DNA from 2 places in the Streptomyces sp. NPDC057428 genome. Region 2 is predicted to be linked to the other one. Evidence: predicted binding sites of a transcription regulator. Region 2 holds the regulator's gene; the other holds the start of a gene.

Region 1 (7,721 bases), on a different contig from region 2:
CCAGGCACTCCGGGACGCCTGAGCCCCCCGCCACGCCGTGCGCGGGCGGGCGAACGGGCGCACCCTGGAAGCAGGAACTTCCGGGAGGTGACCGTCATGATGGAGACCACCGTCGGATGGCATATCGAGCTGGAATTCGAGGAGGACACCCACCGCACCCGCGCGGCGGCCCTCGTACGGCTCAGCGACGGGACCGAGGTACGGGCCCACGGATACGCCAGCCGTCATCCCTCCGACGCGGAGCAGCCGCGGGTGGGCGAGGAGATCGCCGGTGCCCGCGCGCTCAACGAACTCGCGATGAAACTGCTCACCAAGGCGCACGACGAGATCGATGATGCGTCCGGCCGCACGTCGCATCCACTGACCTGACCACCGGCGGACGTGGGTGGAGACGTGCGGCACAGCCGTCCCACCGCGGGCGACGGATCAGGGGCGCTTCACCGGCTGCCCGACCAGCATGGTCGGGGCCCCGGCCACCCGGGTCAGGAAGACGGTGGCCGAGTGCGGCCCCTGGAGCTTCATCTTGCGGCGCAGTTCCTCCGGTTCGACGGCGGAGCCGCGCTTCTTGACGGTCAGCACCCCGACCTGGCGTTCCCTCAGCAGCGCCTTCAGCTTCTTCATGTTGAAGGGCAGCTGATCGGTGATCTCGTACGCCGAGGTGCAGTCGGACTCGTACGGCACGTCGCTCGTGACGTACGCGATCGTCTCGTCGATCAGCCTGCCGCCGCACCGCTCGACGACGTCGGCCACCAGGTGCGCGCGGATCACGGCGCCGTCGGGCTCGTACAGGTACCTGCCCACGCGGCCCACGGGCGGCGGGGGGAGCGGGGCGTCGGCGACGAGGGTCGCGCGGGAGGGGAGCAGCGTGGCCCGGAAGGCACCGGGCGTGAATCCCTCGCCGAACCAGAGCACGGCCTCCTTCACGTCTCCGCCGTCCGAGATCCACTCGGCCTCGGCCTGCGGCCCGATCGCCTCGTGCGGGACGCCGGGCGCGATCTTCAGCGCGGCCCTGGGCGCCCGCAGTGCGGCCCCGGTCGCCCACGAGAGCGGCGGTGAGTAGGCCTCGGGGTCGAAGATCCGGCCGCGGCCGCCGCGTCGCGCCGGGTCGACGAAGACCGCGTCGTACGGGGAGGTGTCGATCTCCGTGACGTCGGCGCACCGCACCTCGACGAGGTCCTGGATGCCGAGCGCCTCCGCGTTGGCGCGGGCGACCAGGGCCGTCAGCGGGTCGCGGTCCACGGCCAGGACCGCGATGCCCGCGCGGGCCATGGCGATCGCGTCGCCCCCGATGCCGCAGCACAGGTCGGCCACGCTCCGCACGCCCCGCTCGGCGAACCGCTCGGCGCGGTAGGAGGCGACGGAGGTCCGGGTGGCCTGCTCCACGCCGTGGGGGGTGAAGAACATGCGGAACGCGTCCTGGGCCCCGAACTTCGCCACCGCGCGCTGCCGCAGCCGCGCCTGGCCGAGCGCGGCCGACACCAGGTCGGCGGGATGGGTGCGGCGCAGCCGGGTCGCCGTCGCCAGTTCCCGGGCGGGGTCGTGGTCGCGGAGCTCCTCCAGGAGGGCCGCGCCCTGCGGAGTGCGCAGGGCGGCGAAGGAGGCGAGCGGGTCGGCCTGGTCGGCGGGGGGAAGGGCGTTCACACGGTCCATTGTGAGCCAGCCGGGGGACCCGGCGGGCCCCCCGGCTGTGTCGCCCGGGGCGGCCGGGGGCCGGCTGGCAGGATGCGGCGCCATGCAACTTGTACGACAAAAAGAAAAATCTGCCATGAAGCGGTACAGGTCTTCCGGTTCGGTCCTGGCCGCCCTGCTGGTCGCCGCGCTCGCCTCAGGGTGCGTCGGGGCTGCCGACGACGGTGCCGCCAGCCGCGCAGGGGTCGCCGACCTCGGCCGTCAGGGGCCCGCCGCTGCCCCCGCCGGCCCCGTCGCAGCGGCGGAGGCCCGCGTCGAGCGGCTGAAGAAGCAGGAGGCCGCACGCGTCGCAGCCGCGAAGAGATGGGGCCTGGCGAAGGTCCCGCTCGTCGCCCCGGCGCCGCCGGCCCGCAAGCCGCACATCACCACCCGTGAGGGCTTCGAGGTGGAAGGAGGGGAGTCGCTCCCCCCGGTCTTCACCACGGTGCCCACCAAGGAGCGGATCGTCTTCCTGACGATGGACGACGGGGCGGAGAAGGACCCCGAACTCCTGCGCATGATGACGGAGCTGAAGATCCCCTACAGCGCCTTCCTCAGCGACTACGTGGTCAGCGACGACTACGGCTACTTCAAGGACATGCAGGCCAGAGGTGTCACCCTCAACAACCACACGCTGAACCACCGCTACCTCCCCGGCCTCTCGAAGTCCGAGCAGCGGCGGGAGATCTGCGGCGAGCAGGACAAGATCGAGAGGTACTTCGGGAAGAGGCCCACCCTCTTCCGGCCGCCGTACGGCAACTACAACGGCGACACCCTGCGCGTCGCGAAGTCCTGCGGCATCAAGGCGGTCCCGCTGTGGGCGGCCGAGGCGTTCCCCGACCACATGGAGTGGCGCGAGTGGGACCAGGACCTGCACCCCGGCGACATCGTCCTCACCCACTTCCGCGGACGCGAGGACTGGGAAGGGTCCATGGCCGACATGATCCGCCGTGTCATGAGGACGATCACGGACAAGGGCTACGCCGTGGCCAGGCTGGAGGACTACGTCTGACGTGGGCCGGGGCCGGTGAGCGCAGGGGGCAGGGCAGGCGAAAGCGTCGCCGGAACGCCGCGGCGGTCTCCCGCGTTGTCCGGGCGTGAGTGGTCCCGCGACGCCACGCGAGGGTGGTGAATTGGCACTCCGCTTGACCGAGTGCTAATCGCGGTCATAGTCTCTGTGCTGGCACTCACCGATGGAGAGTGCCAGCACAACCGCGCGACAGGACAGGTCCGGCACCCGCGACGACGGATCGGCCCGGTCGCCACCCCACAGACTGTTAAACCCCGTGAGATCTCCGAAGGGGGAGACCGGATCGTGTCGACCACCAGCTCCAAGGTTGCGATCAAGCCGCTCGAGGACCGCATTGTGGTCCAGCCGCTCGACGCCGAGCAGACCACGGCTTCCGGCCTGGTCATTCCGGACACCGCCAAGGAGAAGCCCCAGGAGGGCGTCGTCCTGGCCGTGGGCCCGGGCCGCTTCGAGAACGGCGAGCGCCTTCCGCTCGACGTGAAGGCCGGCGATGTCGTCCTGTACAGCAAGTACGGCGGCACCGAGGTGAAGTACAACGGCGAGGAGTACCTCGTCCTTTCGGCCCGCGACGTTCTCGCGATCGTCGAGAAGTAATTCACTTAACGTTTGCTTCCGTTCTGCGCCCCTGGCCCCCTGCGAGATAACTAGCCGGGCGGTGAGGGGCGCAGTTCGTTTGAGAGGACAGCTCAGCCCATGGCGAAGATCCTGAAGTTCGACGAGGACGCCCGTCGCGCCCTTGAGCGCGGCGTCAACAAGCTTGCCGACACGGTGAAGGTGACGATCGGCCCGAAGGGCCGCAACGTCGTCATCGACAAGAAGTTCGGCGCCCCCACCATCACCAACGACGGTGTCACCATCGCGCGCGAGGTCGAGCTCGACGACCCGTACGAGAACCTCGGTGCGCAGCTGGTGAAGGAGGTGGCGACCAAGACCAACGACGTAGCGGGTGACGGCACCACCACCGCCACCGTGCTCGCCCAGGCCCTCGTCCGCGAAGGCCTGCGCAACGTCGCCGCGGGCGCCTCCCCGGCCGCCCTGAAGAAGGGCATCGACGCCGCCGTGAAGGCCGTGTCCGAGGAGCTCCTCGCGACCGCCCGCCCGATCGACGACAAGGCCGACATCGCCGCCGTCGCCGCGCTCTCCGCGCAGGACCCGCAGGTCGGCGAGCTCATCGCGGACGCGATGGACAAGGTCGGCAAGGACGGTGTCATCACCGTCGAGGAGTCCAACACCTTCGGTCTGGACCTCGAGTTCACCGAGGGCATGGCCTTCGACAAGGGATACCTGTCGCCGTACATGGTGACCGACCAGGAGCGTATGGAGGCCGTCCTCGACGACCCGTACATCCTGATCCACCAGGGCAAGATCGGCTCCATCCAGGAGCTGCTCCCGCTGCTGGAGAAGGTCATCCAGGCCAGCGCATCGAAGCCGCTCCTGATCATCGCCGAGGACGTCGAGGGCGAGGCGCTCTCCACCCTCGTCGTCAACAAGATCCGTGGCACCTTCAACGCCGTCGCGGTGAAGGCCCCCGGCTTCGGTGACCGCCGCAAGGCCATGCTCGGCGACATCGCCACCCTCACCGGTGCGACCGTCATCGCCGAAGAGGTCGGCCTCAAGCTCGACCAGGCCGGTCTGGACGTGCTGGGCACTGCCCGCCGCGTCACCGTCTCCAAGGACGACACGACCATCGTCGACGGCGGCGGCGACTCCGCCGACGTCAAGGGCCGCGTCAACCAGATCAAGGCCGAGATCGAGTCCACGGACTCCGACTGGGACCGCGAGAAGCTCCAGGAGCGCCTCGCGAAGCTGGCCGGCGGCGTGTGCGTGATCCGTGTCGGTGCCGCCACCGAGGTGGAGCTCAAGGAGAAGAAGCACCGTCTGGAGGACGCCATCTCCGCGACCCGCGCCGCGGTCGAGGAGGGCATCGTCTCCGGTGGTGGCTCCGCTCTGGTCCACGCCGTCAAGGTCCTCGAGGGCAACCTCGGCAAGACCGGCGACGAGGCCACGGGTGTCGCGGTCGTGCGCCGCGCCGCCGTCGAGCCGCTCCGCTGGATCGCGGAGAACGCGGGCCTCGAGGGCTACGTCATCACCTCCAAGGTCTCCGAGCTCGACAAGGGTCAGGGCTTCAACGCCGCGACCGGCGAGTACGGCGACCTGGTCAAGGCCGGCGTCATCGACCCGGTCAAGGTCACCCGCTCCGCCCTGGAGAACGCCGCGTCCATCGCGTCGCTGCTGCTCACGACCGAGACCCTGGTCGTCGAGAAGCCGGCCGAGGAAGAGGCGGACGCCGGTCACGGCGGCCACGGCCACTCGCACTAGTACGGCCCCGTACCACCACCGAGGCCCGGTACCCCCGTCGCGGGGGCACCGGGCCTCGGTGCGTCGCCTGACGGTCGCCCGCGACGACGGCCGTCCCTCGCTACTTCGGGCCGTACGTGCGCCCCGCGCGGGTGGTCACCCCGCCGAGCAGGTTCCGGGGCGTGAGTTTCACCAGGCCCATCAGCGCCTTGTACCGCGGATCCGGGATCGACACCGACCGGCCCCGGGCCAGGTCGGCCAGGGCCGCGGTCACCAGCTTGTCCGCGTCGAGCCACATCCAGTCCGGGATGTTGCCCGTCCCCATCCCGGCCCGCTGGTGGAACTCGGTCCGAACGAAGCCGGGGCACAGCGCCATCAGGCGTACACCCGAACCCGCCAGGTCCTTCGCGGCGCCCTGCGTGAACTGCACGACCCACGCCTTCGACGCCCCGTACGTCCCCCGGGGGAGGAAAGCCGCCACGGAGGCCACATTGACGACACCGCCGCGGCCGCGCTCCCGCATGGGCCCCGCGGCTGCCGAGGTCAGCCGGAGCACCGCCTCGCAGTGGACTCTGAGCATCGTCAGCTCGTCGGCGACGGAGACGTCGAGATAGCGCCCCTTGTTGCCGAAGCCCGCGTTGTTGACCAGCAGATCGACCGGGCTGTGACGGTCCGCCAACCTCTTCTCGACCGCTGCGATACCCGTGTCCGTGGACAGGTCGGCCGTCAGCACCTCGGCCTCGATGCCGTGCCCGTCGTGCAGCTCCGTGGCCTGGGCCCGCAGCCGCTCCGTGTCACGGGCCACCAGTACCAGGTTGTGCCCGTCACTCGCGAGCCGTCGTGCGAAGGCGGCCCCGATTCCCGCCGTCGCGCCCGTAATCAGTGCAGTCGTCATAAGCGGCACGGTAGTGCCCCGAGTGAGTGGGCCACCGACCAGCCCGACGTCCCCGCAGCCGTTCCGGGGAGCGGCTGCGGGGACCGCCCGTCCTCGGGCGCGGGCCGCGCGCCGCTACGACGCGGGGGTGCCCTCGGCGGGGGCGGGGCCGCTCCTGGCCAGGTACGCCCGCACGGCCCGCAGCGTCCCCCCGTGCAGCGCGTCACCCGCGGCGAGCAGGCTCGGCAGCAGCGTGCGCTCCGTCGTCGTCGCCCTGAACTCCAGGGCGGCGGTGATGTCGTGGCCGGGGCGGTGCACGACCTCCACGGGATCGCCCGAACAGATCGTCCCCGGCCGGATCACGCGCAGGTACGCGCCCGTGGCGGCCTCGTGCGTGAACCGCTTCACCCAGCCGCGTTCGCCCACGTGTCCGGCGAAGGTGCGGCACGGGACACGGCCCGATGTGACCTCCAGGACCACTTCCTCGCCGACCCGCCAGCGCTCCCCGATCCTGGCGTGACTGACGACGACCCCCGACGTCGTCAGGTTCTCCCCGAACGCGCCGTCGGGCAGAGGCCGGCCGAGCGCCTCCTCCCAGGCGTCGAGCTCCTCACGGGCGTACGCGTACACCGCCTGGTCCGTACCGCCGTGGTGCCGCAGGTCGCACACGGCGTCCCCGGCGAGCCCGCTGCCGCCGCTGCCCCTGGGCCCGGGATCGGAGACCCGCACCGGCGCGTCGGCCGGCTGCTTGCCGATTCCGGTCAGCCCCGTGGCGGAGTCGGTGTGCGACGACGGGGTGGGGCGGCCGATGTTCACGGTGAGCACCTTCATGCCGTACACGCTAGCGGCGCGGTACTCAAAGCCGCTCATGACTTATCAGATGATTATGCAAGCGTCGCTTATGGTTGGAGCGTGATCGAAGCTCGTCATCTCCGTGTCCTGCGTGCCGTCGCCACCGGCGGATCGTTCTCCGCCGCGGCGCGCGATCTCGGCTGCACCCAGCCCGCCGTCAGCCAGCAGATGAAGGCACTGGAGAGCTCGGCAGGCACCCCCCTCCTGATCCGTACGGGTCGCGAGATGCGGCTCACCCAGGCGGGTGAGGCGCTGGTGCGCCACGCCTCGGGCATCCTCGCCGGGCTGACCGCCGCCGAGGAGGAGATCGCCGCGATCGCCGGTCTCCGGGCGGGCCGGGTCCGGCTCGTCTCCTTCCCCAGCGGGAGCTCCACGCTGGTCCCCGGCGCCCTCGCGGCGCTGCGTGCCGCGCACCCCGGTACGCAGGTGTCGCTCGTCGAGTCGGAGCCGCCCCGCTCGGTGGAGATGCTGCGCGACGGCGACGTCGACATCGCCCTCGCCTTCCGGTACGGCAGCACCGGTGGTGAATGGGACGACCTCGTCGTGCGCCCGCTGCTCACGGACCGGCTGGTCGGCCTCGTTCCGGAGGGGCACAGACTGGCCGGGGCCGGTGCGGTGGACATCGGCGAGCTGGCGGAGGAGTCGTGGATCGCCGGCTGCCCACGCTGCAGGCGGCAGCTGGTCGAGGTGTGCGAGGAGGCCGGATTCACCCCCCGGATCGACTTCGCCACGGACGACTACCCGGCGGTGGTCGGCCTGGTCGGGGCGGGCCTCGGCATCGCCTTCCTGCCCGAGCTGGCCCTGGAGTCCGTACGGTCCAAGGGGGCGCGCACGGTGACGGTGGAGCCCGCCGTCGAGCGCGAGATCGTCGCCCTCACCCTGCCCGACCTCGCCCGGGTTCCCGCGGTGGCGGCCACCCTGGACCAGCTGACCGCGGCAGCCGCGCGCTGACGGGCGCACCACCATGTCCCCGGCGCACGCCCGAGCAGGAGTGCACCG
Region 2 (7,721 bases):
CCGCGTGCGGAGCCGTGTCCCCCAGGGACAACAACTCCGCCCGCGTGATGCTCGTCCGGGCTGGTCTCAACCCGGCTGGTGCTGATGGTGGAAGCCCTCTGGGAGCGCCGCTCCCGGAGGCAGCCTGAGCCAGGAATCCCCCTGCTTCAGCCCGGGGAGGATGTCAAGACACGCCGAACCGGACGGCCAGTTGATCACGCTGCGCCCGTACGAACGCCGCGTCCACCACCGCTCCGTGCCCCGGCACGTACAGCGCGTCCTCGCCGCCCAGCTCCAGCAGCCGGTCGATCGCCGCCGGCCAGTGCGAGGGCACGGCGTCCCGGCCCGCCTGCGGTTCGCCGGACTCCTCGACCAGATCCCCGCAGAGCACCACGACCGGCGAGCCGGGCACCAGCACCGCGAGATCGTGCCCGGTGTGGCCGGGACCCACGTTGGCCAGCAGCACCTGGAGGCCGCCGCCGAGGTCCAGCGTCCACTCGCCGCTGACCTGGTGCCGCGGAGCCACCAGCGCGTCCGCGGCCGCCGTCGCGTCCCGCTCGCTCATCCCGTGCCGCACCGCGTCCGCACGCAGCTCCTCGGCGCCCCGCCCCAGCAGCTCCGCCGTGCCGACGGCGCCGTAGACCTCCGCACCGGCGAAGGCGGCGGTCCCCAGGACATGATCGAAATGGGGATGGCTCAGTGCGATATGCGTCACCCTCCGGCCCAGCAGGGCCTCCGCCTGGGCCCGCACCTCCGCTCCCTCGCGGAGCGTCGAACCGGTGTCGTGGAGCAGCACGGCGTCCGCCCCCGCCACCAGGGTGACGGCCGCGTCCCAGACGGGCAGGCGCCGCCGCCCGATACCGTTGCCCAACCGCTCCCAGCCGAACTCTTCCCAAGAGGCGTCCATACGACGACGCTATCGGCATCGACCTGCGCGGTCCCACGATCGGACCGGCCGGTCGGCCTTGCCCCGGGCCCACCCCACCCCCGTACACTGACCGGGGGATTGCTGGCACTCGAACGCACAGAGTGCCAGGCAGACACCGTAGAACAACAGCTGGAGGTGTGCGCGGTGCTCAGTGAACGCAGACTCGAAGTGCTGCGCGCCATCGTCCAGGACTACGTCGGCACCGAGGAGCCGGTCGGCTCCAAGGCGCTGACGGAGCGGCACAGCCTCGGGGTCTCCCCGGCCACGGTCCGTAACGACATGGCGGTGCTGGAGGACGAGGGCTTCATCGCCCAGCCGCACACCAGTGCGGGACGCATTCCCACGGACAAGGGTTACCGGCTCTTCGTCGACCGGCTCGCGGGCGTCAAGCCCCTGTCGTCGCCGGAGCGCAGAGCCATCCAGAACTTCCTCGACGGCGCGGTCGACCTCGACGACGTCGTGGGCCGCACGGTGCGGCTGCTCGCGCAGCTGACCAGACAGGTCGCCGTCGTGCAGTACCCCTCGCTGACCCGTTCGACGGTGCGGCACGTGGAACTGCTGTCCCTGGCTCCCGCCCGGCTGATGCTCGTGCTGATCACGGACACGGGCCGGGTCGAACAGCGTATGATCGACTGTCCTGCACCGTTCGGTGACACGTCACTGGCCGATCTGCGGGCCCGGCTCAACAGCCGGGTCGTGGGGCGGCGGTTCGCGGACGTCCCGCAGCTGGTGCAGGATCTGCCGGAGTCGTTCGAGAGCGAGGACCGGGGAACCGTGTCGACGGTGCTCTCCGTCCTCCTCGAGACCCTGGTCGAAGAAACGGAGGAGCGGCTGATCATCGGCGGCACCTCCAACCTCACCCGCTTCGGACACGATTTCCCTGTGATGATCCGGCCGGTGCTGGAGGCATTGGAGGAGCAGGTCGTCCTGCTGAAGCTGCTCGGTGAGGCAACGGATTCGGGCATGACCGTACGGATCGGGCACGAGAACGCCCACGAGGGCCTCAACGCCACGTCCGTCGTCGCGGTCGGCTACGGTTCGGGCGACGAGGCAGTCGCCAAACTCGGCGTGGTCGGACCGACCCGCATGGACTACCCCGGAACGATGGGAGCGGTACGCGCAGTGGCACGTTACGTCGGACAGATCCTGGCGGAGTCGTAAGTGGCCACGGACTACTACGCCGTACTCGGCGTGCGCCGCGACGCATCTCAGGACGAGATCAAGAAGGCATTCCGCAGGCTCGCCCGCGAGCTGCACCCGGATGTCAACCCGGATCCGAAGACCCAGGAGCGGTTCAAGGAGATCAACGCCGCTTACGAGGTGCTGTCGGACCCGCAGAAGAAGCAGGTCTACGACCTCGGCGGTGACCCGTTGTCCGCCTCGGGCGGCGGTGGCGGCGCGGGAGGCTTCGGAGCCGGCGGCTTCGGCAACTTCAGCGACATCATGGACGCGTTCTTCGGCACGGCCTCGCAGCGCGGACCCCGTTCGCGCACCCGCCGCGGCCAGGACGCGATGATCCGGCTGGAGATCGACCTCTCCGAGGCGGCCTTCGGGACCACCAAGGACCTCCAGGTCGACACGGCGGTCGTCTGTACCACCTGCAGTGGCGAAGGGGCCGCACCCGGCACCTCCGCGCAGACGTGTGACATGTGCCGCGGCCGCGGCGAGGTCTCCCAGGTCACCAGGTCCTTCCTCGGCCAGGTCATGACCTCGCGTCCCTGCCCGCAGTGCCAGGGCTTCGGCACGGTCGTGCCGACCCCCTGCCCCGAGTGCGCCGGAGACGGCCGCATCCGCTCCCGGCGCACGCTTACCGTGAAGATCCCGGCAGGTGTCGACAACGGCACCCGGATCCAGCTCGCGGGCGAGGGCGAGGTCGGTCCCGGCGGCGGCCCGGCCGGCGATCTGTACGTCGAGATCCACGAGCTGGCGCACCCGGTGTTCCAGCGGCGCGGCGACGACCTGCACTGCACGGTCACCATCCCGATGACGGCGGCCGCGCTCGGCACGCAGGTGCCGCTGGAGACGCTGGACGGCATGGAGGAGATCGACATCAGGCCGGGCACCCAGTCCGGCCAGTCGGTCCCGCTGCACGGACGCGGGATCACGCACCTGCGCGGCGGCGGTCGCGGCGACCTCATCGTGCATGTCGAGGTCATGACCCCGACGAAGATGGACCCCGAGCAGGAACGTCTCCTGCGGGAGCTGTCCAAGCTGCGTGGCGAGGAGCGGCCCACCGGCCAGTTCCAGCCAGGACAGCAGGGACTCTTCTCCCGCCTGAAGGACGCCTTCAACGGCCGCTGAGCCCTGTCACCGCGCCGCCCGCCGGTTCCCCACCGGCGGGCGGTGCGGTGTTTCCACGACAGCCCGTCCGCCCTGTGGAACGGCTGATTCGGCACGGTTCACCGGACATGGCACGATGCGGTCATGCCCTTGGCCCTGACCGATCTCTGCCGGTACCCGATCGTGCAGGCCCCCATGGCGGGCGGCACGTCACGCCCCGGACTGGTGGCTGCCGTGGCGGAGGCCGGAGGACTCGGCTTCCTCGCCGCCGGCTACAAGACCGCGGACGGGATGTACGAGGAGATCCGGGAGATGCGGAGGGCGAGCGCCCGGCCCTTCGGCGTGAACCTCTTCATGCCGCAGCCCTCGGTGGCCGACCCGAGCGCCGTCGAGGTCTACTGCCACCAGCTCGCGGGCGAGGCCACCTGGTACGAGACCCCGCTCGGTGACCCGGACGCCTGCGGCGACGACGGTTACGAGGCCAAGGTGGCGATCCTCCTGGAGGACCCCGTACCCGTCGTCTCCTTCACCTTCGGCTGCCCGGCCCGCGAGGTCCTCGAGGCCTTCGCCGCCGCGGGCACGCTCACCGTCGTCACCGTCACCTCGGTCCAGGAGGCACGCAGCGCCCAGTGGGCGGGGGCCGGCGCCCTCTGCGTGCAGGGCGTCGAGGCGGGCGGCCACCAGTCCACGCACCACGACGATCCGCAGGGCGGCCTCACCGGCACCGGCCTGCTCTCCCTGATCGCCCAGGTCCGCGAATCCGTGACGTCACCCCTCGTCGCGACCGGCGGACTGATGCGCGGCTCCCAGATCACGGCGGTCCTCGCGGCGGGCGCGGACGCGGCGCAGCTCGGCACGGCGTTCCTGCCCTGCCCGGAGTCCGGTGCGCACCCGCTGCACAAACAGGCCCTGACCGACCCGCTGTTCGTGACCACGGCCCTGACCCGCGCGTTCTCCGGCCGCCCCGCGCGCGGACTGGTCAACCGCTTCGTGCGGGAGCACGGGCCTTACGCCCCCGCCGCCTACCCGCAGGTCCATCAGGTGACCAGCCCGCTGCGCAGGGCGGCGGCCCTGACGGGCGACGCCCAGGGCATGGCCCTGTGGGCGGGACAGGGGCACCGGATGGCCCGCGAGATGCCCGCGGGAGATCTCGTCGGGCTGCTCGTCGCAGAAATGGAAGCCGCGCGTGCGGCAGTGAACGTGAGGAGTGCCCCGTGACGGCACCGGTCTTCGTCGTCGAACACCTCCCCAGCGGGCCGGAGTTCGTCCTGGACGGCCCCGAGGGGCGGCACGCCGTCTCCGTGAAGCGGCTGGGCCCCGGGGAGGACGTCGTCCTCACCGACGGCCGCGGCCAATGGGCCGAGGGCGTCGTACGGGCGGCCGAGGGCAAGGACCGGCTCGTCGTCACCGGCCTCGCGAGCGTCCAGGAGGAGCCTGAGCCCACGCCCCGCATCACCGTCGTCCAGGCGCTTCCCAAGGGCGACCGCGGGGAGCTCGCGGTGGAGACGATGACCGAGACCGGCGTCGATGTGATCGTGCCCTGGCAGGCCGCGCGCTGCATCACGCAGTGGAAGGGCGACCGGGGGCTCAAGTCCCTGACGAAGTGGCGCGCCACCGCGCGCGAGGCCGGCAAGCAGTCCCGCCGGGTGCGCTTCCCCGAGGTCACCGGCCTCATGACGACCAGGCAGGTCGCCGCTCTGCTGGCCGGGGCCGACTTCGCCGGGGTCCTGCACGAGGACCGGGACAGCGGCAGCGAGCCGCTCGCCACGGCGGCACTCCCTGGCGGGGGCGGCATCGTGCTGGTCGTCGGGCCGGAGGGCGGCGTGTCCCCTCAGGAGCTGGCGGCCTTCGCCGAGGCGGGCGCGCCCGCCTACCGCCTCGGGCCCAGCGTGCTGCGCACCTCGACCGCCGGCACGGCCGCGGCCGCCCTGCTGATGGGGCGCACCGGGCGCTGGAGCTGACGCCCGGCCGGCTCCGGCGCAGGCACCCACGCCGCTCCGGCGCGGCCGGATAGCATGCCGTTGTACTGATCACGAGGACCGAACGACCGAGGAGACCGGGCCATGGCGGGAGAACCGCAGACCGACTGCCTGTTCTGCAAGATCGTGGCAGGGGGCATCCCGGCGACCATCGTGCGCGAGAGTGATACGACCGTCACCTTCCGCGACATAAACCCCCAGGCGCCCACGCACGTGCTGGTCATCCCCAAGGCGCACTACCCGGACGCCGCCACGCTCGCGGCCGCCGAGCCGCAGATCGCCGCAGATGTGCTGCGTGAGGCAGGTCTGGTCGCCGCGGACGAGAAGCTCACCGATTCGGGATACCGCATCGTCCTCAACACCGGCCACGGCGCCGGGCAGACGGTCTTCCACGCGCACGCCCACGTCCTGGGCGGACGCGGGATGCAGTGGCCTCCCGGCTAGGACCTCCCGCACGGACCGCGCCGGGCCCGCGCCTTCGCACCGGGGCGCCGGCGGCTGCCCGTCGGCTGGGCCGGGCGCGGCCCCGCGGTCCCGGCCAGCCGCAGGACGCACGGCCCGGACCCCGTCCCGTGCGCCCCGATCCGACGAACGACCCCGGAAGCGACCGTGTCCGTAAGAGAACTCGTGGTCCTCGGCACCGCCAGCCAGGTCCCCACCCGCCACCGCAACCACAACGGCTACCTGCTGCGGTGGGACGGTGAAGGCATCCTCTTCGACCCGGGTGAGGGGACCCAGCGCCAGATGCTGCGGGCGGGCGTCGCCGCGCACGACATCGACCGGATCTGCGTCACCCACTTCCACGGCGACCACTCGCTGGGCCTCGCCGGTGTGATCCAGCGGATCAACCTCGACCAGGTCCCGCACCCCGTCACCGCACACTTCCCGGCGAGCGGACAGCACTTCTTCGACCGGCTGCGGTACTCGACCGCCTACCGCCAGACCGTCGAGCTGGCGGAGGTCCCGGTCGCCGCCGACGGGGTGCTCGCCACCACGGCGGCGTACACCCTCGACAGCCGCCGCCTCTCGCACCCGGTCGAGTCCTTCGGATACCGCCTCACCGAACCCGACCGGCGGCGCATGCTGCCCGTAAGGCTTGCCGAGCACGGCATCGCCGGACCGGACGTGGGGCGCATCCAGCGGGACGGTGTCCTGCGCGGCATCCGACTGGAGGAGGTCTCCGAGGAGCGGCGCGGGCAGCGCTTCGCCTTCGTCATGGACACCCGGCTCTGCGACGGCGCGTTCGCGCTCGCCGAGGAATGCGACATGCTGGTCATCGAGGCGACCTTCCTCGACGAGGACAGTCGGCTGGCGGCCGACCACGGTCACCTCACCGCGGGGCAGGCTGCCCGCGTGGCGAAGGAGTCGGGCGTACGGCACCTCGTGCTGACGCACTTCTCGCAGCGCTACAGCGACCCCGACGTCTTCGAGCAACAGGCCAGGGCAGCCGGCTTCGAAGGCGGACTGACCATCGCCCAGGACCTGATCAGGGTTCCCGTACCCACCCGCCACCAGTAACGAGATCACCGTGCACATCCCCAAAGCAGAACTCCACCTCCACATCGAGGGGACCCTCGAACCCGAGCTGGCCTTCGCCCTCGCCGCCCGCAACGGGGTGAACCTCCCCTACGCGGACACCGAAGAGCTGCGCACCGCCTATCTCTTCGACGACCTGCAGAGTTTCCTCGACCTCTACTACGCGCTCATGGCGGTCCTGCGCACCGAGGAGGACTTCGCCGGACTGGCCGACGCCTACCTCACCCGCGCCGCGGCGCAGGGCGTCCGGCACGCGGAGATCTTCTTCGACCCGCAGGCCCACACCGACCGGGATGTGCCGATCGGGACCGTCGTCGAAGGGCTCGGCAGGGCGCTGGAGCAGAGCGAGGAGAAGCACGGCATCTCCACGCAGCTGATCATGTGCTTCCTGCGCGACAAGTCCGCCCGGTCGGCGCTGGAGACCCTGGAGGCCGCGAAGCCCTACCTCCACCGCATCAGCGCCGTAGGTCTCGACTCGGCCGAGGTCGGCCACCCGCCGTCCAAGTTCCGCGAGGTGTACGAGGCTGCCGGGGCCCTCGGGCTGCGCAAGGTCGCACACGCGGGTGAGGAGGGCCCTCCCGCCTACATCCGCGAGGCCCTGGACGTCCTGGGTGTCGAACGCATCGACCACGGACTGCGCGCGATGGAGGACCCGGACCTGGTGGAGCGGCTGGTCGCCGACCGGGTGCCCCTCACGCTCTGCCCGCTGTCCAACGTGCGGCTACGAGCCATCGACGTACTGGAGGAGCACCCGCTGCCCGCCATGATGGCCGCCGGACTGCTCTGCACGGTGAACTCCGACGACCCGGCCTACTTCGGCGGGTACGTCGGAGACACCTTCCACGCCGTCCACGAGGCGCTCGGCCTGGACCGTGAACAGCTGCGCACCCTGGCCCGCAACTCCTTCGAGGCGGCCTTCCTCGACCACGACGAGGAGCGCAGGGCGCGCTACCTCTCCGAGGTCGAGGCGTACGCGTTCGACTGACCGGCCGAGCCGGCGGGGCCGGCGGTCCGGATCG

The links. The regulator HrcA, encoded in region 2, represses chaperone genes, less so after heat shock. The targets are predictions, from matches to a motif close to TTNGCACTCNGNNNNNCNGAGTGCNAA.
Region 1: a site for HrcA is predicted at 2,802-2,828, ahead of groES (co-chaperone GroES). Genes of this name have one in related genera too.

What each region holds. Positions count from the first base shown of each region.
Region 1 covers NZ_JBHVCT010000042.1:26,643-34,363, forward strand. The annotation lists gene ACFU5K_RS18085 (VOC family protein) at 1-22, shown strand, start outside; gene ACFU5K_RS18090 (DUF1876 domain-containing protein) at 97-369, shown strand; gene ACFU5K_RS18095 (methyltransferase domain-containing protein) at 427-1,650, opposite strand; gene ACFU5K_RS18100 (polysaccharide deacetylase family protein) at 1,766-2,680, shown strand; gene groES (co-chaperone GroES) at 2,984-3,292, shown strand; gene groL (chaperonin GroEL) at 3,392-5,017, shown strand; gene ACFU5K_RS18115 (SDR family NAD(P)-dependent oxidoreductase) at 5,118-5,891, opposite strand; gene ACFU5K_RS18120 (MOSC domain-containing protein) at 6,006-6,701, opposite strand; gene ACFU5K_RS18125 (LysR family transcriptional regulator) at 6,783-7,673, shown strand.
Region 2 covers NZ_JBHVCT010000084.1:18,865-26,585, reverse strand. The annotation lists partial or broken gene ACFU5K_RS25570 (RNA-guided endonuclease TnpB family protein) at 1-128, shown strand, start outside; gene ACFU5K_RS25565 (MBL fold metallo-hydrolase) at 164-886, opposite strand; gene hrcA (heat-inducible transcriptional repressor HrcA) at 1,052-2,068, shown strand; gene dnaJ (molecular chaperone DnaJ) at 2,069-3,208, shown strand; gene ACFU5K_RS25550 (nitronate monooxygenase) at 3,332-4,405, shown strand; gene ACFU5K_RS25545 (16S rRNA (uracil(1498)-N(3))-methyltransferase) at 4,402-5,148, shown strand; gene ACFU5K_RS25540 (histidine triad nucleotide-binding protein) at 5,251-5,610, shown strand; gene ACFU5K_RS25535 (ribonuclease Z) at 5,776-6,684, shown strand; gene ACFU5K_RS25530 (adenosine deaminase) at 6,695-7,687, shown strand; gene ACFU5K_RS25525 (MFS transporter) at 7,651-7,721, opposite strand, start outside.